One region of the Corynebacterium coyleae genome, then DNA from elsewhere that is predicted to be linked to it. Evidence: predicted binding sites of a transcription regulator. Region 1 holds the regulator's gene; each other region holds the start of a gene.

Region 1 (7,660 bases):
CAGTCTCATCGTCCTCGTCGCCGCCGACCAGGGTAAGCAGGATCTCGTCATCGTACTCACCAGCAGCGTCCGCAATCACCGTCGCCGGACGAGCGTGCAGACCAACCGTGGAACCGACCTTGACCGTCTTCGAAGCCATAATGCAACTTTCCTTTCACGCGGTTTTTCAAGAATGCGTTTTGCAGTCGAGTGTACGCCCTTGTGCTTAAGCCGACACGAGTTCTTCCTCGCGTTTCGCAGCCTTTCGGATCTCATCGTTAGGCCACCACTGTTTGAGCGCCACAACAGCGAGCGTTGCCACCGCGACACCGGCAGCCAACGCCACGAGCATGCCCCACCACGGGTGGTAGGCGAAGATCACAAACACGCCACCGTGCGGTGCCTGCGCACCCACGCCAAGGGCCATCGAGACCGCACCTGCGGTTGCGCCGCCAAGCATCATCGAAGGGATCACACGGAACGGATCTGCAGCTGCGAACGGGATCGCACCTTCAGATACGAAGGACAGGCCCAGCAGCCAGGCAGATTTGCCGTTCTCCTGCTCAGCCGGGGTAAACAGCGAGGAACGCAGGAAGGTGGCGATAGACAGTGCGATCGGCGGCACCATGCCCGAGATCATTACCGCGGCCATGATTTCGTACGCACCCTGGGTACCCGCAGACAAGCCAGCGGTGCCGAACAGGTAGGCAGCCTTGTTCACCGGGCCACCCAGGTCGAAGCACATCATCAAGCCGATAGTCACGCCAAGCAGCACGGCAGACGAACCGGACATGGACTCCAGCCACGCGGTGAGTCCTTCCATGACAGCGCCGAGCGGACGGCCCAGCAGCAGGAACATCAGTACGCCGATGATCAGCGATGTCAGCAGCGGGATGATCACCACCGGCATGAGCGAGCTCAGCCAGCGCGGAACCTTCCACGTCTGAATCCAGTGCGCGATCACACCTGCGAGCAAACCGGTGATCAGGCCACCGATGAAGCCAGCGCCGACCATCACGGAGATTGCGCCGCCGACGAAGCCAGGTGCGATACCCGGGCGCCCAGCGAGTCCGTAGCCGATGTAGCCGGACAGTGCCGGCACGACGAATTGCATAGCCATCTGCCCAGTGGCGAAGAGCACTGCGCCGAGGTAGAGCAACCAGCCGGAGCGCCTGAACGCAATGAGTTCGCCGTCCACAGTGATCTGATTGCCAGGCAGGTTAGTCGGGGAGTGCTCGGTGACCAGTGCCTGCCAGCCATTCGCCATGTCCGCGCCGCCGAAGAGGAATCCGAGGGCCAACAGCAGGCCACCGGCGGCGACGAACGGCACCATGTAGGAAACGCCGGTCATGATCGCCTGTTGGATGCGCTTGGGCCAGCTCTGTGTCGCGGCAGACGCGGTGTCGTCACTATCTGCCTTCGACGCTGCAGCTACTCGAGGTGCGTTTGGGTCCTTCGATGCGGCGATCGCCTCATCGATCATCGTGTCCGGTTCGTTGACACCACGCTTGACTGGACTGTCGACCACGGGCTTACCCGCGAAGCGACTCTTTCCGCGAACAGCGACATCATGGGCGAAAATCACCACATCAGCGGAATCGATAAACGCCTGGTCGAGCGGATCCCCACCGGAGGAGCCTTGCGGCTCGACACGAAGATCAACATTGTCGCGCTTGCTAGCTGCTTGCGTCAGTGCATCCGCTGCCATGTAGGTGTGCGCAATGCCGGTCGCACACGATGTGACCGCTGCAATACGAATTGGCGCATTGCTTTGCGACGACACCACCGCATCGGCCTTCTTCTTCGGCTCAGCCTTCTTCGGTTCAGCCTTCTTCGGTTCAGCATTGACCACGCCGTGCACAAGATCCACAATCTCCTGCTCGGACGCGGCGGAGCGGAGGTTATCAACGAAATCGCCGCGGACAAGTGCGCGGGCGAGCTTTGAGAGAATCTTTAAGTGTGCCTTGCCGCCGCCTTCAGGTGCTGCAATGAGAAACACCAGCTCGGCGTCACCGTCGGGGCCGTTGAAGTCAACAGGGTTGGACAGCCGGGCAAACGCAAGCGTGGGTTCGGTGACAGCGGCACTACGGCAGTGCGGGATAGCGACCCGTCCGTTCACGCCGGTGCCGGCCTTAGCCTCGCGCGCGACGGCTGCCTCAGCCACCGCTGCGGCATCAGTCGCACGGTCAGAATCTGCGATACGTGCAGCGAGCTGGCCAATGACATCGGAGGGAGAAATGCCAAGGTCAGCATCAAGCGTGACAAGTTTTGGCGTGATGAGAGGTTGATTCACGTTGTCTTCTTTCATGCAGTTATACGGGGAACACGTGAGTGTGTTCAAGGTCGATATCGGAAGGAGAGGGGATGCCAGTGCCCGGCAGCGACGCCGCAGCCGAGCCGTACGCCACTGCACGGCGGAGGCACTCGGCTGGTTCATCCCCGGCGATCCGTGCCATCAGGTAGCCAGCCAACGAACTATCACCAGCGCCGACGGTTGAGAGCACCGTGACTGGAGGTGGGGTCGCCGCCCACGCACCAGCGCGAGTAACTAAGCATGCACCGGCGCCGCCTAAGGTGACCAGTACTTCGTTGACCCCGTGGTCAATCAGTTTCTGTGCTGCCGAAACGATGGCGGCGTAGTCGCCCTCGGAAGCGCTGCGCTCCAATGCGCTGCCGTCGCCACCGGTGAGCCGCGCGAGCTCAAACGCGTTTGGCTTCAACACGTCCGGCGCGCTCGTATCGAGTCGCTCACCAATTGCCTGCAGCGGTGCATCGGAAGTATCCACTGCGACCAGCGCGCCAGCATTAACCCGACGGATGCGCTCCACAAGATCTGCGTACCAGTCAGTTGGGACACCAGGGGGAAGCGATCCTGCAAGAACGACGGCTTCAGCGTCTGCGACGACTGAATCTATAGCTGATTCAACGGCCGCCTTTTCGTCGTCGCAAAGCCTCGCTCCTGGTTCGTTGATCTTTGTCGTTGTTGCGTCATCTTCAACGATCGCAGTATTGGTTCGCACCGATGCCGCGATAGCAACGGGGTGAAACTGCACCGGCAGTTCACGGATGACGTCCGCAAACGGATCGGAGGGGGCACAGGGGGCAATCGCGATGGTTCGAATGCCCGCTTTGGCACACGCGTGCGCGACATTGACCCCTTTTCCACCCGCCTCTTTTCGGGTCTGGGAAATCCGCGCAACCTCACCGCGTTTAAGCACGGGGACGTTTACCGTCACATCCATGCTGGGGTTTGGGGTGAGGGTGACTACCCGCACCGTGTTCTTTGTGCTGCTCACACAACCAGTGTGTCCGATTGTATCCGTTTTTGCAACGAATCCCACACAATCGGAATTAGTGTGTGCTGGATGTCACCGGCGCAAGAACGACCTCAATATCATTGCGCTCGAGATCTTCGAGGAATGTCTCAGGTGCACCACTATCGGTAATGACGATGTCGATGGCATCGAGGGGTGCGAAACTGACAAGGTAATCGTTGCCGATCTTCGATGAATCACACAAGACCACGACCTTCTGGGCATTTGTGACCATGGCCGATTTCACGGCTGCTTCCTGAGAATCGGCGGTAGATAGGCCGTGGTCAATCGTCAGAGCATTGGTACCAATGAATGCGACATCGGCGCGGAGCAATGCCAACGTTCGAAGTGCAGTCGCACCAACTACCGCTTGCGTAATTGCACGAACTGACCCACCAAGAAGCTGTACGCCATCAAGGCCTGCGGAGGAAAGATCCAGGGCGATTGGCAGCGAATTTGTCACGATAGAGCAGTCTTGAGCGCGGGTGCCCTCGCAAAGCAACTGTGCAAAGTAACTGGTTGTAGAGCCAGAATCCAGAAAAATCGCGGCGTTGTCGTGGCGGGGGAGAAAATCCAGTGCAGCTTTCGCGATCGCGGTTTTCGCATCAGATGCCGCACGAGACCGGGCATCGAGCGGGAGTTCAGAGGTGAGAAACGCTTGGTTTGCAACAGCACCACCATGTACGCGGTGCACAATCCCATCGGCGTGAAGTGCGGTGAGGTCGCGGCGGATCGTTTCGGCAGTGACATCGAACTTTTCCGCGAGTTCAGCGACGCTCACCCTGCCTTCCACAGCAGTAAGTGACGCAATCTGGCGTTTGCGCTCCTCGGCGTACATCGCACTCCTCAAACGTTTTGGTCGGAGTACTCAGTATTTCAGACATTCATGCCCGGATGTCTGCGATTGTGTTTGGTTTGCCCCTAAAGGAGGGCAAATTCCCGCTAAAGAGTGCGGAAAACGGAAATAACACGCCCCATGATCTCTGCGCTATCGCCCTTGATTGGGGCAAACGCATCATTGTGGGGAAGGAGCCACACACCGGTGGAATCGCGGTGGAACTCTTTGACTGTCGCCTCGCCGTCAAGCAATGCAGCGACGAACTCGCCTTCCTCGGCAACAGGCTGCGAACGTACAACAACCCAGTCGCCGTTGAGGATGCCGGCATCGCGCATGGACTCTCCAACAACCTGAAGCATAAAAACGTCGCCATCACCGAGTAGGTCGCTAGGAAGTGGGTAATAGGTGTCGACGTTTTCTTCGGCCAGGATAGGTGCACCAGCTGCTATTTGTCCCAAAACTGGAACGAAACGCGCGGGAGTCGCGTCCTCGGGTGTGTCCTGCTGGGGGGTTTTGCGCTTCGGTTTGGTTGTCTGTTGCAGGTGGCGCAGATCCACGGCACGCGGCTTATTGGGGTCGCGGCGCAGGAAGCCCTTCTTCTCCAGTTCCTTGAGCTGGTATGCCACGGATGAGGTTGATTGCAGCCCGGTAGCGTCGCCGATCTCACGGATGCTTGGCGGGTAGCCGCGGAGTACAACGGCATCTTGGATGACCTGAAGGATTCGACGTTGCCTGTCTGAAAGTGTGCTCATGTCGAGATTGCCTGCGTCAGATTTTTTCTTTGCCACTGCTTTTCTTCTTTCCGCGTGTCTCTGTTTCTAGGTCTGTAGGCATAGAACCTACCAGAGAGGGCAAGTTTGTTCGATATTTTCCACTTTGGGCTAGACAGTGTTTGCTCGCTTTGCTATAAATCGAACGTGTAAGCGGAGTCGAACATACAAACGATTACATATTCGAACATGTCGAGTGCATTCGTACAGTGGTGCACGAGATTGAAGGAGAGTGAAATGTCGGTAACGATTAATCCAGCAGTGAACAGTGGGTATGGGAGCGATTGCGGTGTATCTCGGACGCCTCGGTTAGCGCAGCCGGTCGAGGTGTGGGACCTTAATCCAGGACGAGATCGTAGCGGTGTTTATAGCGGTGTTCGAACGCTTGACGTTATTGATCGAAAGGGTGAGCGTACAGAGAACCTAGGTTATGGACGTCGGGAATATGTATCTGAGGCATTCGAATCTCACCGCGAGGGCAAGGAAGGTTTCGTCTTAGCAGCGTTGCTGACTGGAGCGCTTTTAGCCGGCTCTGCGTTTGGTGGAGTGTTTAGTGATGCAAGCCAGGTGCCGGGGTCGTCCCAGCCGGTTTTCATCGCAGACTCGGAGGTGGTCCGCTAGAGGGGTAGTCTGAGCCCTATGTATTGCCCCTTCTGTCATAACGAACAGACCAGAGTCGCTGACTCCAGACTTGTCGAAGCAGGCTCTGCAATTCGCCGTCGCCGTGAATGTACAGAATGCGGTGGTCGATTCACCACTGTTGAAAACGCGGTACTCACCGTCGTCAAACGTAATGGAGTAAGTGAGCCGTTCGACCGCGACAAGCTCATCGTTGGTGTGCGGCGTGCATGTCAAGGTCGGGACGTTTCCGACGATGCACTGAAGCGCCTCGCACAAGAAGTCGAAGAAATCGTGCGTGCGCAGGGCAGCTCGCAGGTTCCTGCTCACGAGATTGGTTTGGCAGTACTCGAGCCACTTCGTGCGCTTGACGAGGTTGCATACCTGCGCTTCGCATCTGTGTATAAGTCGTTTGAAAGTGCCGACGATTTCGAGTCGGAAATCAGGCTTATGCGTCGGCGCGACCGCGAAGAATATCGCTAGCGCAGCGCATCAATTTTCTTCTCAATCCGGCGCTGGCTGACCGGTCGGGGAGTGCCAAGTCGCTGCGCGAACAAACTGACCCGCAACTCCTCAATGAGCCAAAGAATATCCTTGTAGGCCCGCGTCTTCGACCGTTGTGCGGGAAGTCGCTTCATATGATCAGCAAGGTAGCGTTTCACCCCATCGACAACTGCCTGGCGGTCAGCATCTCGGTCCGGGTCCAGACGCATATCCTCCAGCCGGATCCGCATCGCATCGATATAGCGCGGCAAATGCTGTAAGTGCTGCACCCCATGAACCGTTATCGCGTGACGGGGGAGATAGAAGGCGAGCTGCGAACGCATGTCATCAATCGCAGGCCCCTCCCACTGATCGAGCTCCACCGAAATGTCGGCGTACGCGGCAAGCGCTGGAGCAGTGTTGACCACAGCACGCCTTACACCACCCGAGACCTGTGGCTTAATCTCGGCGAGAAGGGCGTCGAACTCCTCCGGAGTGCGCACCGGGCCTCCGTGCGACATCATCAGATCACGAATCACCGATACACGAGCATCCTCGACCAGGCCATTTGCTCCGCCATGGGGATAGCGGTCAACAGCGACCTTATGGCGCAACGGTAGGCCCTTGGTCATCTGCTGCGCATTAACGCTGATTTCGCGCAACAGCAACGTCAGTGTCGCAGTGACCATCGACGCGTCGGCAGCAGCCTTCGTCGGGTGCACCGTGACCTTGACACCGTCTTTTGTAGCTTCGAGTGCTGGGTAAGCATCAACCTCGTTACCGTCGATTGTTGTGGTCACAGTCTCCGGTACAGCGCCGAGCGAGTCCGACGTCCACTTTTTTACAGACTCAGACTCCGATTGGCGTCCAGCTTTGGATACAGACGACTTAATCTTGCCCGCCTGACGGCGTTTTAACGCTGCGAGATCCTTGTCGTGGTCGACGATCTTGCCGCGGCGGTCGATTGCCGCATAGGTAACCTGCAAGTGCGGTGGCAACGCCTGGGGGTTGAAATCCGTGGCGTTAATACCGCGGCCACCAACGCTTCGAAGCGCATCGGCGAGCGCTTCAGTAAACGGGATGTCCGTGTTGACGTCCTCGGGCATTACCTCGAGTGCACGCTGCGCAAAGTCGGGGGCGGGGACGACGGTTTTACGTAACGCCTTCGGTAGGGTGCGGATCATCTCGGCAGCGAGTTCAGAGCGCAAGCCTGGGACGAGCCAATCGAAGCCGTCAGGGTCAAGGTTTGCCAGGAGTGGCACGGGTACCTCGACAGTGACTCCATCAAACGGGTCGCCCGGTTCGAACTTGTAGCGCAGTGCGTATTCCACGGAGCCCTGGCGCTTGGCCTCGGGAAAGGCGGTCGCAGAGGCGTCAACGTTGTCGTCGTCAAGCAATGCGTTCGGATCGAAGTCCAAATAATGCTTGTCTTTCGCACGCTGTTTCTTCCACCACGAATCAAAGTGGCGAGCGGTGGTGACATTGTCGGGCAGGCGAGCGTCGTAAAAGTCGAACAACGTATCTTCGTCGACGACAAGGCCGCGGCGGCGAACCTTTTCCTCGACCTCGGCTGCTTCCGCAAGCAACGCTTCATTGTGGTCGATGAACTTATGGTGACGGTTCCAATCGCCCTCCAGCAGCGCGTGGCGGATGAACAT
Region 2 (7,660 bases), 1.1 Mb from region 1:
TTTCAGATTGTGGTGGTGCTGGCATAGTGCAAACAGGTTCTCCACTGCGGTTTCGCCACCTTCGCCGTAAGGGATGCGGTGGTCGAGCTGGCACTGCTGAGCGGCGCGGTTACAGCCAGGGTAAATGCAGGTGCCGTCACGGGCGATGACAGCGTGACGCATCGCCTCGTTCGGGGCGTAGCCACCTAGTTTCTGTACGGCTGCTGCGTCGAGGTCGCGTTCGACGTGGTCGGTGGACGCCAACCAGTCTTCGAAGGCTGCGGTGGTTTCAGCATCGGTCCAACCCAAACCTGGCAGAAAAACCGGGTCGCCTTCCTCGCGGTCTTTCGGGCTGTACACGTTGAGCACCGGTGTGACGGATGTGCCGGCGATTTCACCACACAGCAACTTCAAAGCGGCTTCGGGCATGCTGATGCCATGTTCGCGGGCGACAGCCTTCACACTTGCGCCGACGCGACCTGCGGCGATTGGGTTGGTGAATATCTCTATCGACGCGCGGTCCTCTCCACCGAATGAGAAGCAGTCGATCCGGAACGTGTCGCTCGTATCCTGTTCGCGTTCATCGCGCTTCTTTGCGTTGTACCCGCGCGACTTGTCCAGGCGTTTAATTGCAGCGCGGATGCGGTCGGTGACCGTCTTGCGTTGCGGAACCTGCTGGTTGTTGCGCTTGGGGGTGAAGGTGTCAACCAGGATCTCGTCGATAAGCGTGAGTGCTTCCTCGTCTGGATCTGGGCCGAGCTCCTCGATCGCGGTATATGCAGCGGTCAGGTGGCCGATGTCCATCACCCGTGTGTTGCTCTGTAGCGCGCGAAGCCGTGGAAGTTCTTGTAGGACTGCATGTCCGAGGATCGCGTTCTTTACAAACCCCTTGTTCCAACTGGTGGCCGATTGCACCTTCTCAACAGTGAGGTCGAAATCATCCACCTCGAGGCCCGGATATGCGTACTCGCCGAACATTGTCCAGTAAATATCGCGAATCATTTGAGCGTTTCGGCTGTCTGGATCATCTGGTCGCTGACTGCGGAAAATTTTCGGTGGTGCGGTTGCCGTTGTCATGGTCCCCCCTTTCGTCTATGGTGCTATAGTATCGAACAAACAAGCGATACGCAAGGGGGTATAACGGAATAATGAAGAATAAAGAGTTCAGGTGTTCGAACATCCTGGGTGGCTATTTTGAAGATCATATAAAACGGCCACGACACGGTATGTTGGGCAGATGCTTTTCGACGCCACCGTGATCCCGCGCAAGCCACACCAGGTGATGCCTGGGGTGGTGCATTTACCTGCGTTTTTCACCTCTGATGAGCGGCGGGAAATTATCGAACAAGCGAGCGAATTAGTGAGGTCGGTTGCCGGCACGCCGGTGGCGATGCGCCAACCACGGGTAGGCAAAGGGAAGATGGATGCGTGGATGCTGTCGTTCGGCTGGTTCTGGGCGAATTCTTTAACCACTGATCTATTTCCCACCACTCCCTGGGGCGCCAACGGCGACAGCGTCAAGTTGTTTTTGAGCCGAAAAGATTAAGGCGCTCCAAAAAGGAGTGCAACCTTTGGAACCACTGTGGATACTAAAGTTCCAGAAGTGATCTGAACTATTGCCCTTTCTGCAGGTAGGCGGTTAGTTTCAAAAGTGTCTCCAATCCAGTCCACCACTAGAGAGGTACTATGTTTTTTCACCGTAATCGTGTCCTCGCAGGGGCAGTCACGCTGACCATTGCATGCTCGGTCGCGTCAGTGTCAGCCGCGTACGCTACTCCGTCACCCACCGACGCCCCCTCTATCAGCACTCAAAAGAGCAATGGTAAAGGGATTTCCACGAAGCATGCAGCGGGCACCAGCACTGAATTTGACCCTGCATTTGCCGAACAGGCACAGCAAATGGAAGCCGACCTGAAAACCATCATGTCTATTCCAGATGAAGTCCTCCTTCAAGGCGATGCTGCTACTCAAACATGGGTCCAGCAAAACCTTGTGACAGGGACACCGGGGGTAACTACTTACGCCAGTGTTCTTGGGTGTACTGGGGCAATTACGGGGATGATCGCAGGTAATTTGGTTGGAGCCGCCAAACTTCTCAAGATAAAGCGCTATATCAAAGAACTTGGAGGAGTGGCGGAAGCCGTTCGCGTCATGTGGGGGGCGAGCTTCAGCTACGAGAAGCTGCAAGCTCTCGGTGGAGCTGTCGGTGCACTCGCGGCGGAGCTCGTAGGAATCGCTGGCGTGCAGGAAAAGTGCTTCGACTAGCGCACGCATGTAGCAATAGTTGCACAAGAGGAAGATATGCTCGAAAAACTAGAGTACATAGGGTCTTGTTTGTCAATTGGGGCGGCAGTAGTGGCCATCGTTACGGGGCAGTTCGTCTTAGCGCTTGTTCTCGCAATCATCGGAGTGTGGGGACTAAAGCCAAACAGAAACCTCTCGAAGGCCCAAGAAATCGATTCGAGCCTACCCATCCCCTCGGCGTCTGCAATCAAGCAGTTCCGACAAGACAATCCGGACTTCTCGCTCACCGAATCAATTGTTGAGCTGCAGAAACGAGATGCTAAAAATGGAAAATGCGACCCTATCTAGTTTGCTTATCTTGGGAAAGTTTTACCGCGAAGGTGGCAAATTCCCTGGTTCGGGTACTGCTGGTCGTTGTCCCCCTTTTTGTTGAGGCTCTGGGATGGTGCCAAACAGATAAAACATGGACAGCGCCCCATGGGCTTCAGAATGGGGGTGATCTCTAGCGATGCTGTCTTACACACTGGCCAACGACGAGGGAGAGAATCAAGGAGAGTGGAAAGGTACTTTGGGTCGCGGAACAAAGCCTAGGGGTGCTCTAGTTTGAAGTGCTATCGCCTCGCTTTTCGATTGGATATTGGGGGTTCTGATCGGCCGGTTCTGGCATCGCTTTTGATTCAACGTCGATAAGTTGATAGTTGAAAATTCGATTGCTGGGTGGCGGGACGAACCGTAACTTTCATGCTTCACTTCTTCTATGGTTTCCACCGATGCAACTCTGGGTGCTTAATGTGTTTATTAAGGCGTTTCATTCTGGCCGCGTAGTAATAGCGCTGGTGTTGTGCTTGCTGGCTCTTACTCTGTGGGGCTTGCGCGTTTCGGTAGTCGCTCCTGTCGACATTGGCACTGGGGTGCTTTTCTTCTTGCTAGCAGCTACATTGCCTCTGGCGGCATATCGGCCTACTGTCGCCGCTCTGGGGCATCTTGCGCTGTTTGCGGTCGCAAGCTTTTCCGCTCGTTCTCCAGATTTGGTGACGTTGACGTCCATTCTGATGGTTACTGTAGTTACTGCGCAACGCAGGTATAAGACTGGAGTAGTCCTTGCAGTTTTTACGACGCTACTTGGGTTTTACTCCCCGGATAAAAAGTCGTTTAGTGTGGATTCGCAGTCTGTGACCATCTTTAGCCTCATGATGGTTTGCGCATTTGCCGTTGGGTGGTTTATCAACACGGTGAATACAAAAGAAAGGCAACGGCATCTCCAGATACGCCAACGTAAGGCAGAAGTAGCTGGGCTTCTCCATGACACGGTAGCTGCTGATCTAACTGCGCTGATAGTTAGGCTTGAAGCATTGGCGATCTCCACGCCGGAGATAGAGCAAGCTCTACAGAAGTGTGCTACCACAGCGCGTAAGTCAATAAGCGGTATTCGCGCGCTAGTGGACGAGCTCAATGCCCAGGCGATCAATCATCAGCAAGCGACTGTGCCAGCGCTAACCACGACACTGATACAAACTAATCGCGCGCTTCAGGAGGCCGGATTTCATGTTGAATCCACCGCGAATGTCAGCGTGGATCCCGGCACTGAGTCTATCGACAAGGCGCTCAGTCGATGTTTGTCTGAGGCCAGTGCCAATATCATCAAGTATGCCGTCCCTGATTCCATGGTGAGAATGACTGCAACTGCAGATGCCAAACAAATCATTGTGACTATCGCTAACACTTATAGACCGGGGCGTGGGCGAGCTGGTTCCAGCCATTTTGGTTTAGTATCTATGCAGCGAACGATTGCCGCCGTAGGCGGAAGCATGACACTGGATAGCGCTGACGCCCGTTGGTCGATTACTTTCCATGTCCCCGTCTGAAAGGTTTCGTCGTAAATATGAATTCCGTGATCTCTCTTATGCTTACCGTTAGCCTTGTGGCAGGATCCCCCGTAACAGTCGAGGTACCTCCCGCTGAGAGGAAACCGGTGACTCATACATACCAGATTATTAAGGACTGGCTGGGGTGCAGTAAAGGTCAAACCCATCCTTGGTGTAGTAAATGAGCGCCAGGATCCTCCTTGTTGATGATGATCCCGTAATCCGGGAATCCTTTCCGCTTTACTTCTCTAAAACCCCAGACCTAGAGGTTGTTGCCACCGCCGCGAACGGGCGCTGCGCGCTGACATGGCTCGATAGTCATACCTGTGACGTTGTGTTGTCCGATGTCCGCATGCCCGATATGGATGGAGTCGAATTACTGAAACAGACGAACAGTTTCGATGAACCACCTGTTTTTGTTGTGATGACAGCTTACGACACTGACGACACGATGATTACTTCTCTTGCGCGTGGGGCGTCCGGGTACGTCATTAAAGGACAACCTCCGCAGGTAATTATTCAGGCACTCAGAGATGCGCTTAACGGAGGGACCAGTCTCTCACCCCAATGCGTGAAACGGCTGGTAGCTCAATCCCCGTGGGGACGGTTTGTCGAACGAATGGCACACGCTTCATTAACCGATAATGAGGAAGCTGTCATGGAATTGTTGCGCCGAGGAAACAGCAATAGACAAATAGCAAAAGAGTTATTTTATTCTGAATCCTATATAAAGAAAATAGTGTCTTCTCTTCTGAAAAAAATGGACTGTAGCTCTAGGGCGGAACTTATAGCTCTCCTGAACTGAGCTAATTGTTTCGGCGGAGTACTTTCGCTGTCTGGAAAAAGGCTCTTGGCGTCAGCTAGAAGTCACGAAGAAGACGACCACTACAGCCACGAAGCCTGTGCAGTCCGCATTCTGCCAATCCGCAAGCCGCGGCTACGTCAAGAAAGTGACAGTCGAGGTAGATCATGTAAAAGTCGTCTTCAACGTGGCCTTCGTACGCGTACATGCGGAACATTCCCCAGTAGATGTCGCGGATCGCTTGGGCGCCGCTTGCGTGCGGGTCGTTAGTGCGTTGGTTGCGAAACATCGGTTCGATTGCCGTAGTCATGGCCCCATTTGCAGGGTTGTCAATAGCAATATCGAACACACGACCGAGCGTCAGAGGATTAGCCAGCAGAAATGGAAAAAAATACGTTTGCCCGTTCGCACACTTTGAGTTATTGTGTGAAGTGTCGATTCGGGGTAGTTGGTACCGCGAGTCCGCGTAGTTGGTACCGGTGTTCCACGTACCCGGTACTGCAAGGGGTTTTCTTTCATAGTTGATGTTGGCGACACCACAATCCGGTGGTGTCGCGTCAACATCTACTTGGAAGGAGCCGGTCCTTGTGGCTAACTTCAAACAGATCATCGCGATGTGCCTTGACGGTGCAAGCTACGCGCAGATCACACACGCATTGGGATGTTCACGACGAGAAGTATCCCGCGCAAAGAAAGTCATCGCTGATGAGGCACTAACGCCAGAGCGTTTCCGCCAACTCCCACCGGGATGGTTCGATGATCGATTCAGCGACGGCCGGAGTAAGCGGACGATGTCCTACGACCAGCCTGATTTTCAAGCCCTTGCACGCAAGCTCCAAAGCAAAAAGCACGTGACCAGGCACAAGCTGTGGATGGACTACTTGTCGCAGCCGTGTCCGACGGACAAGACAAAGTACCAGTACTCCCAGTTTTGCAGTGGGCTCAATGAATTTCTCCGTGCTCATGATCTTGTCGAAGTCGTCACCCATGAGCCGGGGCAAGAGCTTTACGTCGACTGGGCTGGCGACAAAGTGCCGGTGGTGGATCAGGCCAGTGGTGATACCGCATTCAAGGCGTCGCTGTTTGTCGCGGTATGCCCGTACTCAGGGCTGATGTACGTCACTGCTGCTGCGAATGAGAAGATGCCGGCTTGGATTGCATGCCACGTCAAAGCGTTGAACTATCTTGGCAAATTACCGGCGGTCATCGTGCCGGATAATGCCTCTACGGCGACCTACCGGCCGAGGAAGCATTCAGGCTACCGGATGGTCACTGACCGCTACGCAGCGTTTGCCGACTACTACGGGGTCACGATTGTGCCGACAAGACCTGGCAGGCCACGCGACAAAGCGGCAGTAGAACGTGCTGTGAAAATCGCCTACACCAAAATACTCGGGTATTTCAGCGACGAGGTCTTCTACAATCTCGATGAACTCAATGAGGCAATCGCTGACCGGCTTGCCGATATCAACAGCGCAATGACACGGGCTGATGGCACAACACGGCGCATGCGCTTTGAGCAAGAAGAAGCACCAGTGATGCGCGATCTGCCGCCGACACCGTTTACGGAAGTGTCATACAAGCGGCTCAAAGTCGACCGTAATTGGCACATCACCTGTGACTACCAGTACTATTCTGTGCCATTTCAGCTGGTAGGAGAGGCAGTGACGGTCAGGCTCACCCCGCAACTGGTGAGCATCTTCAACGGTGATCAACTAGTTGCTGAACACACACGCCTTCACGGATTCAAATACCGGTACTCCACTGATCCCAACCATGGGCCAAGCAGCGATGACGAAGGCCACAAGGCGCTCACCCGCGACGAACTCTTGGCTTGGGCCTCGTCGTTCGGTTCTGCAACGCACACAGTCATAGCGATGATCCTCGATCGTAATAGTGCCGCCGTACCCCGCGGACTTCTTCAAGCTCGCAACGTGCTGGCCAACCTGGGCAAAAAGCACAGCAAAGCCACCCTCGAGCCGGCGTGCCAGCAGGTCTTAGAAAAGAAGCTGGCTCCAACTATGGCTGTGATCAAGCGCATCCAGACTGACATTGCGCACGCTCAGCAGCACCCTGCTGCACCAGGGCGAAAGACACAGCCCGCGACGAAGAACCAACAACGCCCAAGCGCCCCGCTTACCAGCGACGCAGCTGACGCCGTCTTCATCCGGCCTGCTGACCACTACGAAAACTAGAAGGAGCGTGAACCATGAGCAACATCAATGACGAAACAGTACGGGCAAAAATGCGAAAGCTTCGCGTATCGACCTTCGCTGATGTCTTCTACGAGATTGTCAACGACGAGGCCTACGCGGATGCGCTACCAGAGGACATCTTCCTCGCAGCAGTCGAAGAGGCCTACACACAACGGCAACAACGCAACATCGCCAAAGCCATCACCCAGGCACAATTCCGATACCCGGACGCGAGCCTTGCTGAAGTCACCCGAGCAGAACAACGCGGCATCAACATGCGCCAACTGAAACGAATCGCGGCGACCAACTGGCGGGAAAACCCGACCAACATTCACATCCTCGCACCGACCGGAACAGGGAAAACATACATAGTCTGCGCCATCGGCGTCGCCGCATGCCAAGCCGGATACTCCGTGGCCTACTACCGGCTAGACCAACTCGTAGACATGTTGGCGGTCTTCTCACCGACTGACCAAAACTACCTCGATAAGATGCGGAAACTGATCAATGTCGATGTCCTTATCATCGACGATTTTATGACCATGAGCATCAACCAGCGCGGGCAAGAAGACCTG
Region 3 (7,660 bases), 110 kb from region 1:
CCGTGATGTCAACAACCTCACGGAAGACACGCGCCTGCGCAATGCCGTTCTGCCCCACCGTCGCGTCGAGCACCAGCAACACCTCATCGACGTTGCTCTTCTTCTCCACGACGCGCTTGACCTTGCCCAGCTGATCCATCAGACCCGTGGAGGTGTGCAGGCGGCCCGCCGTATCGACGAGCACCACATCAGCACCCTCGTCAACACCAGTTGCCACAGCATCGAAGGCCACCGAAGCCGGGTCCGCACCCTCCTTGCCACGAACCGTGGAAGCGCCGACGCGCTTGCCCCAGGTCTCCAACTGGTCCGCAGCCGCCGCGCGGAACGTATCCGCAGCACCAAGCACCACCGAGTGCCCCATAGACACGAGCACACGAGCAAGCTTGCCGGTAGTCGTCGTCTTACCGGTGCCGTTGACACCGACAACCAAGATCACGGCCGGTTTGCCGTCATTCGGCATCGCCTTAATCGAACGGTCGAGCTCCGGACGGGCAGCCTCAATCAGAGTTTCGCGCAGCATCGCACGAGCCTGCGCTTCGTTTTCCACACCACGCTCAGCGATCTTCTCGCGCAGGTTGTCCGTGATCTTCATCGTCAGACCCGCACCGAGATCGGCCAAGATCAGCGTGTCTTCAATCTCCTCCCACGCGTCCTCGTCCAGATCGCCAGCGGAAAGAATGCCAAGCAGACCCTGGCCGATGGCGTTCTGAGAACGGGAAAGGCGGCCACGAAGCTTGCCCATGCGACCTGCTGCTGGAGCGATGTCATCGATCGGTTCGCTCGCGGGGGCCTCAACAACGACAGCCTCATCGGAAACCTCAGCGCCATCCTGGAGCGCCTCTTCAGCACCCTCTTGAGCCACTACAGCAGCCGCAGCAGCCTCCTCTGCCTCCGCCGTGTCTGGCGTGTCTGGCGCATCGGGCGTTTCCGATTCGGCCTCAGGGGTTTCTGCCTCATCGACAGCAGGTTCCGGCTCCGGTTCTGGAGCTGGCTTCGGCTCTGCTACCGGCTCAGGTTCTGGTGCCGGCTCCGGTTCTGGCACGGCACATTCTTCAACGACAGGCTCCTCCACAGGCCGCTCGGACGGCTCTGGCTGATCTACCTCCGTGCTGGTGGTGTCGTCGACAAGCAATGGCTCTTCATCAGGCGCAACTGCTTTCTCGATAACAGTCTTCGGCTCCTGCTCGGCCTTTTCAGGCTCGACTACCGGCAGAACCGGCTGGTCACGACGAATCGGCTCCGGCTGCTTCGGCTGAGCATCCGCCGGTGCGAAATTGAAACCGCCCTTCGCCTGATAATTGCCGGATTTCTCCTGCTGAGTGAGCTCCTTCGGCTCCTCCGGCTTCTCAAACGAAACGGTCTTCGATTCCTTGCGCTTCTTCCCCGCAACGACGATGCCCACGATGATCAGCACGGCAACGACGACCGCAACCGCCACCCAAAGGGCCGGGGAGTTCATCAACTCAGTGGTATTCATGCGTTCTAGTGTGCCAGCCGCCACGACACAAGGTGGAACAGCAATAGACACATTGCTTATCGACGAATCAACGCTGCAGGTCAGGCCCATACATACGAACGGGTGTTCTAATGCGTGGCGATCGTGTCGGCCTGGTCTGTAGCTTCATTTTCAACTCAGTTAGCAGCACACGTAGCCGAGAGGGGGACCCATGACAACCATCATCGACCAACACGTCAACCAGATCACCGCTGGACTAGAAGCGCTGTCCAACCTCATGATGGAACCCGAATCCCTCCACCTCCTCGGCACCCACCAAGCAATAGAACGGCTACACGGCTCATTGCCACTGCTCGGAAACGTCAACGCCGCCTTCGCACATCTCTGCACAAGGGACAACGCCGGATCCCTGGTCGGCGCCAACCATCCCGTGGAATACCTCACGCAACGCCTCGGCCTCTCCCGTGCCCAGGCGTTCGACCTCCTCAACCACGGCAAGCGCCTCTTCGGCGAGCCCGATATCCCAGCCCCACCAACTAACCCGGAACAAACCGAAGAGGAAAAGCGCGCCGCAGAAGAAGAAGCACAACGACGCAAAGAACAAGAAAAGAAAGCCCAGGAACGCGCCCGCAAGGCTGCACGAGAAAAGAAAGCCTCCGAAGAAAAGAAGCGCATTATCTCCAACGCGCTCAAGGACCTCAACGAACACGCCAACCCGGGCTACCTCGAGTGCTACTCCCAAGCCATGGAAGCCGCAGCACGCATGACCCCCGAAGAGCTCCGGAAGTTTGTCACCGACCTCGTCCGCAAAGCCAACCGCGCGGGGCTGGACTACGAAAAGAAAAAGGACCCCCTAGCCGCGTTTAAAAAACGAGGCATCTCCTTCGGACCCACCGATGCAGACGGCGGCTCCTACGCCCGGCTCTACCTTGACGCCGCATCACGCGCAAAATTCGAAGCAGCCCTCGCCGCCGGAGAAGCCCCCGGCTCTCACCTACCCGACGGCTCCAAAGACACCCGCACGAAACAACAACGCCGCTTCGACCAACTCATGCACATCCTGGATAACTACTCCCAGGCACGTATCACGCGGGACCGCGGCATCGGAACCGTTGTGGTGACACTGACCCTGGAAGATCTGGTCGGTGCTGATTGGCAAACACGCTTTTCCACCAATACCAGTGTGGATCTCACTGCCCTCGACATTCTTCACCTGGGCTTAGCAGGAGACACTTTTGCTCTCCAACTCGACTCTGCAACCGGTGTGCCACTATCACTCGGACGCGCCCGCCTCGCGTCGATTGAACAGCGCCTCGTCCTACTCGCTACCCAAGGTGTCTGCGCCTGGAACGGGTGCACCAAACCTGGCGTCGAACTCGAAGCCCACCACCTGCAGTCCTACCTCCACGGAGGTGTCACTGACCTCAATAACCTGATACTGCTATGTCGCGAACACCACAGATGCAACAACGACAACAGAGACGGAGCCGGTGGTAAGGGACACTTCGAAAAAGACCCCGACACCTGGGACATCACCCACCATCCAGCCGACGGCGGGCCACCGACCACGACCAGCACATGGCAGTTCGAACAGTCACCCGGTCAGCGGCATAAACGAAAAATTCGGGACAAACACCCAAGTTTCGACGACCAAGAACTACCGGGAACAGATCCACCCCTGTTCGCACCGGACACCGGGTAGCCATCTTGCGCTGTGCTACGCCCCAGGTGCTACGCCCCAGGTGCTACGCCCCAGGTGCTACGCCCCAGGTGCTACACCCCAGGCGCTGCACCGGCAGGTTGCATGCGTTGAGACAGCACTCGAGTGACGCCATCGCCACGCATAGTCACGCCATAAAGCACGTTCGCAACATCCATCGTTGGCTTCTGGTGCGTGATCACAATGAGCTGCGAATCCTGACGGAGTTCCTCCAGAAGGGCAATGAGCCGGCGCAGGTTGACGTCGTCGAGCGCCGCCTCAACTTCGTCGAGCACATAAAACGGACTTGGACGCGCACGGAAGATAGCGACCAGAAACGCCAAGGCTGTCAGCGATTTTTCACCACCGGAAAGCAGCGAAAGCCGCTTGACACGCTTCCCCGGTGGCCGGGCCTCAATTTCAATGCCGGTGGCCAACATGTCGTCTGGCTCGGTGAGCACCAAGCGCGCCTCACCACCCGGGAAGAGCGTCTGGAACACTCGCGGGAACTCGGCCTCCACATCCGTCCAGGCATCGGTGAACAACTGCAAGATCTGTGCGTCAACGTCCTCGATCACACCAGTGAGGTCTTTGCGCGCCTGAATAACATCATCAAGCTGCGTAGAAAGAAACGAATACCGCTCCTCCAACGCCTTGTATTCCTCCAATGCCAGCGGGTTGACCTTACCCAGCGCGCGCAGATCCTTTTCTGCCCGCTTGAGACGTTTCTCTTCTGCTTCGCGGTCAAAGTCCTCACCTGGGGTGTACCCATCAAGCAGATCGGCTACGGCGATGCCCAGGGTGGAGGTGATGTTGGCTTCGGCTTCGTCGATACGCACCTGTGCTTGCGAGCGGGCAATATCGGATGCGTGTGCGTTGTCGGTCAATCGAGACAATTGTTGGCGCGTGGCATTGACCTGCTGACGAGCTTGCTGCAACTGCCCCTGCAGGCTTGCGGTCTGGGCGGAGAGCTCATCGCGTTGCGCCGTCGCGCGTGCCAACGCGTCCTCGATTCGGGCGGCAAGGTCGCGCGCGTGCTTCTCGACGACCCCCGCTAGCTCCGCCTCTGCTCGACGCCTTGCCATCGCAGCGTCATGGCGGGCTTTCGCCTGACGTTCTTGCTCGGCTTGGCGGCGTAGCGCGTCTCCCTTGCCCGCTTCCGCCTCTGCCCGCTGTTGTGCAGTACGCGCGGCGAGAACGGCCTCCATTTCCATGGATTTGATGTGGTTTAGCGCGTTTCGGGCAGCGTCGCGTTCGGCAGATGACGGCTCCTCGGGTGAGGCGGATACATCCGTGTCCACTCGGGTGAGACGGTCGCGAGTTTCTTCCAGTTCGGCGCGGCGTTGCGCAAGCCGTGCGTCAGCTTCGTTGGCGCGCTGCGCAGCTCGTTCGTGCTCCGACTTGTTCGCTTCAGCTTGCTTGACCAGGCGGGTGCGATCGCGTCGCCAGGCTTCGAGTTCGGTGTCGTGTTCTCGAAGAGACGCACGCGCCGACGCGGCGTTGACTCGGGCTTCTTCCGCCGCAACCTTCGCACCTTCAAACGTGCCTGCGAGTTCGCTGAGTTGTTGGCGGGCCGTTTCAAGTTCCACGCGAGCAGCCTCGATGCGGGCGGAGACTTCAACCGTGGTTGTATGCCCGGAGCCGGCTGCGATCCAGCCTTCGCCGACAAGTACGCCGTCGTGTGTGACGGCTCGTAATCTCGGGTCTTGTTCGACGACGGCACGAGCCAGCTCAACATTTTTTGCGACCACAGTGTCAGCGAGCAAACGTGTCACCGGACCAGCCACTGCTTCGTCCAGCGTGACGTGGTCGAGCAGCCAGTCCACCTCAACGTCGGTCTCCAGGCGCCATGTGGAGCCGCCTCGTGTATCGACGACCACCGTACGACTCGCATTCCCCAACCGCGACACCGTCTCGTCGGACACATCACCTGCGAGCGCTTCGGCATAGTCGCCGAGGGCCGCCGCAAGCGCCGTTTCCAAACCTGCCTCTGTAGTCAGCAAACCCGCTAGCGGTGAGAAACCGTCGAGCAATTCGGCGGCATCCATTTTCGGCGTCTGCTCAGACAGCGTTGCAATGCGCGATTCAAGCGTTGCTACGTTGCGTTCGTGTTCGCGCTGCTCAGCACGAAGTTGCTCTAGGCGCTTCTCTGCAGCGTCAGATTCGGTGTGGGCGCGGGCGAATGCGGCGTCGAGTGGAGCGCGTTCCGCCTGAAACGCCGCGATGCGTTCCTCAACGGACACAACCTCAGCGTCAGCTTGGCGTGCACGTTCACGGGTTTCTTGAAGCGTCTCGTCGAAACGCCGAATCTCCTCCTCAGCAGCTTCAACCGCTTGCGCCTGCGATTCTTCTTGAGCAAGCAGTCGCACTACGCCTTCGCGACGGTCCGCGATCGCACGCACCTGCGCCATGTGTTCGCGCTCAGCTTCATCGAAAGCTTCCTGTCGTTCCGCGACTTCTTCTCGTACCGTTTCCAGCTGTTCTGCTGCTTCTTCGGCTGCTTCGACGGCTTCCGCGTAGCGTTCGTCGGCAATCCGTGCCCGTGCTTCGAGGTCTTCCGGGTCTTGCCCGGCATAGGCAACATCGGCGTTGTGGCTCCGAGCACGCTCCGATGCGATGCGTTCCGTAGCACTCGCCCGTTCCGCCAGCGTCGATAGCGCAAACCACACCTGCTGTGCTTCTTGTGCTTTGGGCTGTACTTCCTGCTGCTGTGCTTCGATGCTCTCCTGCGCTTCGGTGTATTCCTCGAGTTGCGCGGTAACGGTTTCTACCTGTTCTTCGAGGAGTTCGGCGGCGCGGGCGGCGTCGGAAAGCTTCGCTCGCAAACGCACGACTTGGTCACCTGCGAGCTTGAGTTTGGCGTCGCGCAGTTCGGCCTGCACCGCCGCCCCACGCTTCGCGGCTTCTGCCTGCCGCGCCAACGGTTTGAGTTGCTTGCCCAGTTCGTCGGTGAGGTCGGTGAGGCGATCCAGGTTCGCCTGCATGCCGACAAGTTTGCGCTGTGCCTTCTCTTTACGACGACGGTGCTTCAGTACACCAGCGGCTTCTTCGATAAACGCGCGACGTTCTTCAGGGCGCGAATCAAGGATTTCGGAGAGTTTGCCCTGGCCGACAATGATGTGCATTTCGCGGCCGATACCGGAGTCGGACAGCAGCTCCTGAATGTCCATGAGACGTGCTTTGGAGCCGTTGATTTCGTATTCGGACGCACCGTCGCGGAACATGCGGCGAGTGATTGCTACATCGGTGTAGTCGATGGGCAATCGTTTGTCGGTGTTGTCGAAAGTAAGCGTGACTTCGGCACGTCCGAGTGGTTTGCGCCCGCCGGCACCGGCGAAGATGACGTCTTCCATCTTCCCGCCACGCAGGTTTTTCGCACCTTGCTCGCCCATCACCCACGCGAGTGCATCGACGACGTTGGATTTTCCCGAGCCGTTCGGCCCGACGACGGCGCAGATGCCCGGCTCGAATTTCATGGTTGTCGCGGACGCGAAGGACTTAAATCCTTTGAGCGTCAGCGATTTCAGGTGCATTTGCGCAATATTACCCGCTCGGGCGCGGCTTTTAACGTTCGTCGAATCCTACCGCACCCTTCGGTGCGCTGTACTGGGCTTGCACATGGTCCACGCGCCCAGGGCGCCCCGAACCAGAGGGTGTTTCCCGCAAGAGCTTTTCAAGCTTTTCGACGCCACCCTGCTCCCCCTCCGCAACCACTTCAACGCGGCCATCTGCAAGGTTCTTGGCGTATCCCGCAAGCCCAAGTTCGAGGGCGCGGGAGCGTGTCCACCAGCGAAACCCCACCCCCTGGACTTCGCCGTGGACGTGGGCGGTCATGCGTTTCTCAGCCATACCGCCCGAGAATACAACCTAGATGCGGTCCTCTGCGCTGCGTCGGGTGACGGGGTCGGAGCCGTCCCAGAACTCAACGTTCTTGACTTCCGGCAGCATGTCGCGGTGGAAGACAGGGTCTTCTCCTCGGCGACGCTGTTCGTTGTAGTTCTTCAGCAGCTTCAGCGCTACCCCGCCGAGCGGAACGATTGCGATGATGTTGAAAAGCGCCAGAAGACCGGCCATCGTGTCGCCGAGGGCCCAAACGAGCGGCACAGATCCGAACGCACCGAAGATGACGAAGCCGAGAACAACAATGCGGAACGTGGTCAACGCGGACTTGGAGTCGGTGAGGTACTGCAAATTAGCTTGCGCCAAGTAGTAGTTACCGATCACGGAAGAAAACGCCAGGAAGAACAGGATGAATGTGATGGCGTGTGCGCCCCAGGCGCCGACAGAATCGGCGAGTGCAGACTGCGTCAGCGAGGCACCCTGGATGTCATCGCGGCCATAGGTGATTGCGGGGCCGAGCAGTACAACAAACGCGGTGATGGAGCACACGAGCAGGGTGTCAAAGTACACGCCGAGGGCCTGCACAAGTCCCTGCTTAACGGGGTGAGACACGGTCGCAGTCGCGGCAGCATTTGGTGCCGAACCCATGCCTGCCTCGTTGGAGA
Region 4 (7,660 bases), 970 kb from region 1:
ACGATGGGCCCGCTGCTCAGCCCGGCACGCCCGGAGTTCCAGATCATGGGCATCGCCAACCCGGCGCTCGGCCAGGTGATTGCGGAAACGATGCGTGAGCTGGGCCGTAACCGTGCGCTCGTCGTCCATGGCGCGGGCACTGACGAGATCGCGGTCCACGGCGAGACCGAGGTCTGGGAGCTCAAGGACGGCGAGATTACCCACTACACGGTCACGCCCGAGGAGCTCGGGGTGGAGCGCCACAGCCTGGAGGACCTACGTGGCGGCAACGGTGCCGAGAACGCAGCCTTCATGCGCGCCACGTTCGCGGGGGAGGGCCCGGCTGCCCACCGTGATGCCGTTGCCGTGTCCGCGGGTGCGATGTTCTACCTCTACGGCATCGCGGATTCGCTGGCGGCCGGTACCGAGCACGCGAAGCAGTTGATTGCGGACGGCACGGTGGCCGATTGGCTCGCCACCCACGAGGAGGCCGATTACAGTGGCTAAGATTTTGACCAATATCGTTGAGAACCGAAAACGTCACCTTGACGATATTCGCGCACGCGTCGCCCACGTTGCTTTCGACACGTTACGCAATTCGGAGCGCTCTCTCTACGACTCCCTCGCCCGCCCCGGCACCGCGTTCATCATGGAGTGCAAGTCCGCGTCACCCTCGCTCGGGCCGATTCGCGACGACTACAAGCCGGGGGAGATCGCGTCGGTCTATTCCCGCTACGCCGCTGGCATCTCCGTGCTGTGCGAGCCGGACTACTTCAACGGCGACTACGACCACCTGGCCACCGTCGCCGCCACGACGCATCTGCCGGTGCTGTGCAAGGACTTTATTATCGACGAGGTCCAGATCTACGCCGCGCGCTACTTCGGCGCCGACGCGATCCTGCTCATGCTCTCCGTCCTTAGCGACGAGGAGTACGCGCACCTGGCCTCCATCGCCGAGTCACTCCACATGGACGTGCTCACCGAGGTGATCAACGAGGAAGAAGCCCACCGCGCCATAAAGCTCGGCGCAAAGATCTTCGGCGTGAACCACCGCAACCTTCACGATCTCTCCATCGACCTCGACCGCTCCGCACGCCTCGCCGAACTCGCTCCCGATGGGGCAGTGGTGGTCTCCGAGTCCGGCATCCGCGACTCCGCAACCGTGCGTCGCCTCGGCGGCCACTCGGATGCGTTCCTGGTCGGCAGCCAGCTGACCTCCCAGCCGGACATCGACCGCGCCTGCCGCGAGCTCGTCTACGGCCCGAACAAAGTCTGCGGACTGCGCACCGGCTCCGCCGCCCAGGCTGCCAAGGCGTGCGGCGCGGTCTACGGCGGGCTCATTTTCGACGACGCCTCCCCGCGCAATGTTTCACGTGAAACAGCCACCGACATCATTGCCGCCGAGCCCGGGCTGGACTACGTCGCGGTTTCCCGCCGCACCTCGGGTTACGACGAGCTCGTCCAACCCGGCATCACCGCCGTGCAGATCCACGCGCCGTACCAGGGCTCCGTGGAGACGGAACTGGCGCTCATCGAATCCGTGCGCAAAGAGGTCGACGTCGAGGTCTGGCGTGCCGTCTCCATGACGCAGCCGGATGGCGAAAAGGTGGCCGAGGCGGTTGCTGGGGTCGTCGACAAGCTAGTGCTCGACGCCCACGACGGCGGCTCGGGGGAGCGTTTCGACTGGACGCGCGTGCCGGACGCCGTGAAGCAGAAGGCGTTCCTCGCGGGCGGCCTCAACCCCGACAACCTCACCTATGCGCTGCGCGTCGGATGCGCCGGCCTCGACCTGAACTCCGGCTTCGAAGACCCCAACGGCCACAAAGACGCGGGCGCGCTGCGACGCGGCTTCGACACAATCGGCAACTACCACGATTAAAGGACACCCTATGACTCTCCTCCCTGCGTACTACGGTGAATTCGGCGGACAGTTCATCCCCGAATCCCTCCTGCCAGCGCTCGACCAACTCGAGCAAGCCTTCGTCGACGCGTTTAACGACGAGGCCTTCATGGCCGAATACCGCTCCCTCCTGCGCGACTACCTCGGCCGCCCAACCCCGCTGACTGAATGCCGCAACCTGCCCGTCGACGGCAACGCGCGCATCTTCCTCAAACGCGAGGACCTCGTGCACGGCGGCGCCCACAAAACCAACCAGGTAATCGGCCAGGCGCTGCTGGCGAAAAAGATGGGCAAGACCCGCATCATCGCGGAGACCGGCGCCGGCCAGCACGGCACCGCAACCGCGCTTGCCTGTGCGCTGCTTGGCCTTGACTGCGTGATCTACATGGGCAAGACCGACATGCAGCGCCAGGCGCCGAACGTGTACCGCATGCGCTTGATGGGCGCGAAGGTCGTCGGCGTGGAATCCGGCGCGGGCACCCTGAAGGACGCGGTGAACGAGGCGCTTCGTGACTGGACCGCAACCTTCCACGAATCCCACTACCTCCTTGGCACGGCTGCCGGCCCGCACCCGTTCCCGAAGATCGTCAAGGAATTCCACCGTGTCATCTCCACCGAGGCCCGCGCCCAGATCCTTGAGCGCACCGGCGCCCTGCCGGACGTGGTCGTCGCCTGCGTCGGCGGCGGCTCCAACGCCATCGGCATGTTCGCCGATTTCATTGACGACGACACCGTCGAACTGGTCGGCGCCGAACCCGGCGGCGAAGGCTTCGGCCAAGGCAAGCACGGCGCCGCCATCGCCCAGGGCACCATCGGCATCCTGCACGGCACCCGCTCGTACCTCATGCGTGACGACGACGGCCAGGTTGAAGAGTCCTACTCCATCTCCGCCGGCCTGGACTACCCGGCCGTCGGCCCGGAGCACGCCTACCTCGCCCAGTCCGGCCGTGCGAAGTACGTGCCCGTCACCGACGACGAGGCCCTCGACGCCTTCCAGGCCCTATCCCGCCACGAGGGCATCATCCCGGCGCTCGAGTCCTCGCACGCCCTGGCCTACGCCCTGAAGCGCGCCGCCGAGCACCCGGCCGACGCCGAGCCGCTGAACATTCTCGTCGCCCTGTCTGGCCGCGGCGACAAGGACATCGCACACGTGCGAGCAACCCTCGAGCAGAAGGAGAACAAGTAAATGTCGCGCTACGAGCAACTCTTTGCCAAGGGGGAGGGCGCGTTCGTCCCCTTCATCATGCTGTCCGACCCGAACCCGGACGACGCGGTGGAGATCATCTCCGCCATCGTCGAAGCAGGCGCCGACGCACTCGAGCTCGGCGTGCCGTTCTCCGACCCGGTCGCCGACGGCCCCGCCATCCAGGGCGCCCACGTCCGCGCTCTCCGTGGGGGAGCAACCGTGCAGCAGTCCCTCGACCAGGTGCGCACCATCCGCGAGCGCTACCCGGACCTGCCGATCGGCATGCTGATCTACGCCAACGTCGCCCACACTCGCGGCCTCGACCGCTTCTACACCGAGTTCAAGGAGGCCGGCGCCGATAGCGTATTGCTTCCCGACGTCCCCGTGCGCGAGTCTGACCCCTTCACCGCCGCCGCCGAGCGCGCCGGCATCGACCCGATCTTCATCGCCCCGGCCAAGGCCTCCCGCGAGGTCCTCGAGGGCGTGGCCGCTAACTCCCGCGGCTACATTTACGCCATTTCTCGCGACGGCGTCACCGGCGCGGAGAATGAGGCGACAGTGGAGGGGCTGCGTGAGGTCGTCGATAATGTGCAGTCCTTCGGCGGCGCACCGGTACTGCTCGGCTTCGGCATCTCCCGACCCGAGCACGTGCGCGACGCGATCGCCGCTGGGGCCGCCGGCGCGATTACCGGGTCGGCGATTACGAACATTATTGATAAGTATGTCGTCGATAATCGTGTGGAAAACATGGACAGGCTGAAACGGGAACTTTCCGACTACGTCAGCGCCATGAAGCAGGCTACGATCGCATCATGACCTGTTCACGTCGCATGTTCCTGCTCGGCACCGCCACCACCTTCGCCGGTGCCTTCCTGGCCGCCTGCGGGGAAGAGGCCCCCGAAGAAATTGCGAAGACCGACGTGCCGGTCGGCTCCGCGGTGATCCTGGACAAGTTCATCATCGCCCAGCCGTCCGCCGGCCAGTTCGTCGCATACTCGGCGGTGTGCCCGCACCAGCAGAAGAAGATCACCAAGGTGGAGGGCGAGACCGTTAAGTGCGTCGCCCACGGTTCCGTCTTCAACATTGCGACCGGCGAGCGCGTCTCCGGCCCGGCCGTGACCGGCCTGCGCGAGGTAGAGGTCATCGAAGCCGGCGACAAGGTCGAAGCCCAAAACCCGGCGAGTTAGCCTGCTGGCCGTAGACTCGGCCACATGAAGAAGCTCGATCCTCTCCTCGTCGGCATCGTTGTTGCTGCGATCCTCGCCTTCGTCGTGCCGGCGCGCGGCGCGTTCGCGGACGGCTTTGGGGTGGCCGTCAAACTCGCGATCGCGCTGCTCTTTTTCCTCTACGGCGCACGCCTATCGACGCAAGAAGCCCTCCGGGGCCTCACCAACTGGCGCCTCCATGCCCTCATCCTCGCGTTTACCTTCGTGGCATACCCGCTGATCGGTCTGCTCGCGCGACCTACCACCGGGCTCATCTCCGAGGACCTCTACCAGGGCCTACTCTTCATGACCCTCGTTCCGTCCACCGTCCAGTCCTCCGTGGCGCTGACCGGCATCGCACGCGGCAACGTGTCCGGTGCTGTTGTGGCGGCGTCGGTGTCGTCGTTGGTGGGTGTCGTCGTCACGCCATTGCTCGTGATGTGGCTGATGGGCGCGGGCGACGGCGTATCCGTGGATACCTCCGTCTTCACCGACATCGCCCTCCAACTCCTCCTGCCGTTCTTACTCGGCCAGCTGGCGCACAAGCGGTTGGGTGAGTTAGCCAAGTCCAAGGCCACCAAGATCGTCGACCGCGGCTCCATCTGGATGGTCGTCTACTCCGCCTTTTCCAAGGGTGTCGTCTCCGGCGTGTGGTCGAACGTCACCGCGCTTGAGATCGTGCTGCTGATCGTATTCTCCGTGGTGTTGGTCTTCGCGATGCTGTGGCTGACCCGCGTCGTGCCTGCCGCGCTGCGGTTCCCGCGCGAGGACGTCGTCGCCGTGCAGATGTGTGGCACACAGAAATCTCTTGCGACCGGCTTGCCGATGGCTACCGTCATCTTCGGCGGTGCCCAACTCGGCGTGCTTATTATTCCGCTAATGATCTATCACATGGCACAGTTGATGATCTGTTCCGCATATGTCTCCAGAAAGAGTTTCACGTGAAACATTACGTCCGCATCCATTACAACGTCCCCGAACTCGGCGGAGAGCTGCTGAATATCGCTGAGCTGGAGGAGGTGTCGTCGCAAAGCTGCACCATGCTCCGCATGATTGAACTCGACCCCGCCGAGACCATCACCGGCATCTACGTCGACGGTCGCGTCATCGGGCAGGCCAACCGACCCATGGGCACCGTGCCACACCCGCGCACCTACGACGCGATGGAAGGCATCACCGCCCGCCACCTCACCGCCGACGAATTCGAGGGCCTCTGGAGCGAAGCCCGAGCGAAGTTCCCGCACTAGCTTTATTCTTCGCCTATGGGTAGCTTTTTCGACACCATAGGCCCCTTCCTGCCTGGCCCGCTTGAAATCATCGGGTTCTACGGCAAGATTTTCCTCCCGATCCTGGTGCTGTTCTTCATCGCCCGGATGATCTTCCCAGGCCGCGCACCCATCGGATTTCGCCGCGACCTTATCGGCGGCGTCATCCGCACCATCCACATCACCCCGCACATCCCGGGTGTGGACTCGACCGTCAGATACATGTCCGTTGCGACGATCGAGGCCACCACGCCCAATGGGGTAGTGAAGTACAAGGACATCCCCGCCAGTCCCGGTGCCCTCCCCAGCGCGGTTCGTCGGCAGATTTTCAAGCGCCCCCTAAGCCAGCGCTCGCATCGGATCGACGTCGGCGACACGCTCAAAGCCCGCGAGATCCGCCGCCAGATCCAGAGTGGCGGCTACGACTTCACCCTGCCGCAGCCGGTCCGCGTGAAACTCGTCCCGCCGAAGAAGGAAGGCAAGCGCCTCTGGTACCGCGTGGTGAATTAGTTGGTGCGTCCCCACTTGTCCGCAATGCGGAGTTGCGGATGCTTGACGACGACCCCACGCGTCCGAATTAGTTGGCCCGACCCAACGATTGGGGTGGTTGGAATTGTCCGCAATGCGGAGTTTTTCGTTCGGTTTTAGTGCGTTTTATAGCGCACATAGAAAACGTTGTTTTTGCAGGTCAAAGCCGTGTCGTGGCGGGTTGTATGCTTTGCTTTATCGAACATACATACGGCCTTAAGGGGGACCACAATGACAACGGCAGTGGAGGAGAAGTGCACCGAACCTAGCGCGTTTGCGGAGTTGCTTACGGATGCAATCGAGCAGTCGCACAGAAGCATGACGCGTTGTAAGGCGGAGCTGTTGTCGTCGATACGCGCGTTTGAGGAGGGCGGTTTCGCACCGCAGATGGGGGCACGGACCACGGCGCAGTTTCTGACGCGTCGCCTGGGGATCTCGATCTCCACAGCGCACGAATATGTCCACGTCGGCTGCCGCCTCGGCGAGTTTCTGTACCTTCAGCAGCAGTTCTCTGCGGGCAAGATCAGCTACTCGGTGGTTCGCTTGCTGCTTCGCTACCTAACCCCGGCGGTAGAGCGCCAACTTGTCGACATGGCCCTGGAACTTGGCTACCACGAACTCGAGATCGCACTCACCGGGTACGACAAACCAGGAGAGGGCGGTGGCGAGAAACCGGACCACTACCTGCGCGTACACACCCGCGATAACGGCGAGATTGCCCTCCACGGGGTGCTCAACGCCTCGGATGGCGCCGCGTTCATCGCCGCGCTGAAACTCGGGGAGATCGCCTACTACGAGATGGAGGAAATGCTCGAGGATGCATTGCGCCACGAAGACGGTCGGGTCGCCGAGCTCTCCATCAGGGACATGCTGCAGAAAGCCGACGCCGTCGAACCCGCAAAGAAGGCACGCAAGACCGCCTCGGGCTATGGCATGCCGATCGGCCGAATGCTGCTGCAGGCCTTCATGGGCATGGTGCACATGACCCGCAGCCAGCCCAAGAGCACACTGACAACGCCAGGCGCGCACGTCAACGTTCTGGTGACCAAGGACGGCCGCGCCTACATGCCCAACAACGTCGGCGCACGCTCCGAGGCACTGGTTGGGTTGATCGCGAACGCTGACCTGCGCGTTTCTACTGTCGACGACGACGGCCTGATCATCAACACCGGCCGCTCTTCCCGCTTCGCGACGCCGGGACAGGTCAACGCCCTGCTCACGATGTGGGGCGGGCAATGTGCCGCTCCCGGTTGCACGCACTCCCGCTTCATCGAAATCCACCACATCAAGGAATGGTCCGAGGGCGGTATGACCGATCTAGAAAACCTGCTGCCACTCTGTTCCGCCTGCCACTCGTTGGTCACGGATGGCTACCTCGAAACCGTCAAGGACGGCAGCGACGTGCACTTCATCTACCAGGACGGCACCCGCTACATCTCGGACAACTACTCCCTGCCACGGCGCCGCGACAACGCACAGACCTGGGCAGAAAGCGGGGGAGGATTCGACGACTAGAAAGGGGAGAAGCCCCGACTGAACCAGCCGGGGCACCAATAACGTCAGGCTTATCTGCTTTAGCGAAGAAGGCTAGAAAGTG

What was found. The regulator LexA, encoded in region 1, represses DNA repair genes until DNA is damaged. The targets are predictions, from matches to a motif close to CGAACANNTGTTCG.
Region 2: a site for LexA is predicted at 1,141-1,154, ahead of CCOY_RS00350 (HNH endonuclease signature motif containing protein). Genes of this name have one in related genera too.
Region 3: a site for LexA is predicted at 1,573-1,586, ahead of CCOY_RS07910 (HNH endonuclease signature motif containing protein). Genes of this name have one in related genera too.
Region 4: a site for LexA is predicted at 6,263-6,276, ahead of CCOY_RS12010 (HNH endonuclease signature motif containing protein). Genes of this name have one in related genera too.

The regions. Positions count from the first base shown of each region.
Region 1 covers NZ_CP047198.1:1,512,624-1,520,283, reverse strand. The annotation lists gene CCOY_RS07390 (HPr family phosphocarrier protein) at 1-139, opposite strand, end outside; gene CCOY_RS07385 (PTS fructose transporter subunit IIABC) at 206-2,272, opposite strand; gene CCOY_RS07380 (1-phosphofructokinase family hexose kinase) at 2,292-3,275, opposite strand; gene CCOY_RS07375 (DeoR/GlpR family DNA-binding transcription regulator) at 3,331-4,131, opposite strand; gene lexA (transcriptional repressor LexA) at 4,236-4,883, opposite strand; gene nrdR (transcriptional regulator NrdR) at 5,541-6,002, shown strand; gene hrpA (ATP-dependent RNA helicase HrpA) at 5,999-7,660, opposite strand, start outside.
Region 2 covers NZ_CP047198.1:85,475-93,134, forward strand. The annotation lists gene CCOY_RS00350 (HNH endonuclease signature motif containing protein) at 1-1,056, opposite strand, end outside; gene CCOY_RS00355 (hypothetical protein) at 1,217-1,525, shown strand; gene CCOY_RS00360 (hypothetical protein) at 1,666-2,244, shown strand; gene CCOY_RS00365 (hypothetical protein) at 2,281-2,571, shown strand; gene CCOY_RS00370 (sensor histidine kinase) at 2,922-4,088, shown strand; gene CCOY_RS00375 (response regulator) at 4,270-4,893, shown strand; gene CCOY_RS00380 (hypothetical protein) at 4,949-5,200, opposite strand; gene istA (IS21 family transposase) at 5,478-7,085, shown strand; gene CCOY_RS00390 (ATP-binding protein) at 7,100-7,660, shown strand, end outside.
Region 3 covers NZ_CP047198.1:1,623,852-1,631,511, forward strand. The annotation lists gene ftsY (signal recognition particle-docking protein FtsY) at 1-1,477, opposite strand, end outside; gene CCOY_RS07910 (HNH endonuclease signature motif containing protein) at 1,668-3,158, shown strand; gene smc (chromosome segregation protein SMC) at 3,230-6,688, opposite strand; gene CCOY_RS07920 (acylphosphatase) at 6,720-7,004, opposite strand; gene CCOY_RS07925 (alanine/glycine:cation symporter family protein) at 7,023-7,660, opposite strand, start outside.
Region 4 covers NZ_CP047198.1:2,481,871-2,489,530, forward strand. The annotation lists gene trpD (anthranilate phosphoribosyltransferase) at 1-486, shown strand, start outside; gene trpCF (bifunctional indole-3-glycerol-phosphate synthase TrpC/phosphoribosylanthranilate isomerase TrpF) at 473-1,858, shown strand; gene trpB (tryptophan synthase subunit beta) at 1,869-3,065, shown strand; gene trpA (tryptophan synthase subunit alpha) at 3,066-3,881, shown strand; gene CCOY_RS11990 (Rieske (2Fe-2S) protein) at 3,878-4,252, shown strand; gene CCOY_RS11995 (bile acid:sodium symporter family protein) at 4,277-5,215, shown strand; gene CCOY_RS12000 (hypothetical protein) at 5,212-5,517, shown strand; gene CCOY_RS12005 (hypothetical protein) at 5,533-6,045, shown strand; gene CCOY_RS12010 (HNH endonuclease signature motif containing protein) at 6,295-7,578, shown strand; gene CCOY_RS12015 (hypothetical protein) at 7,638-7,660, opposite strand, start outside.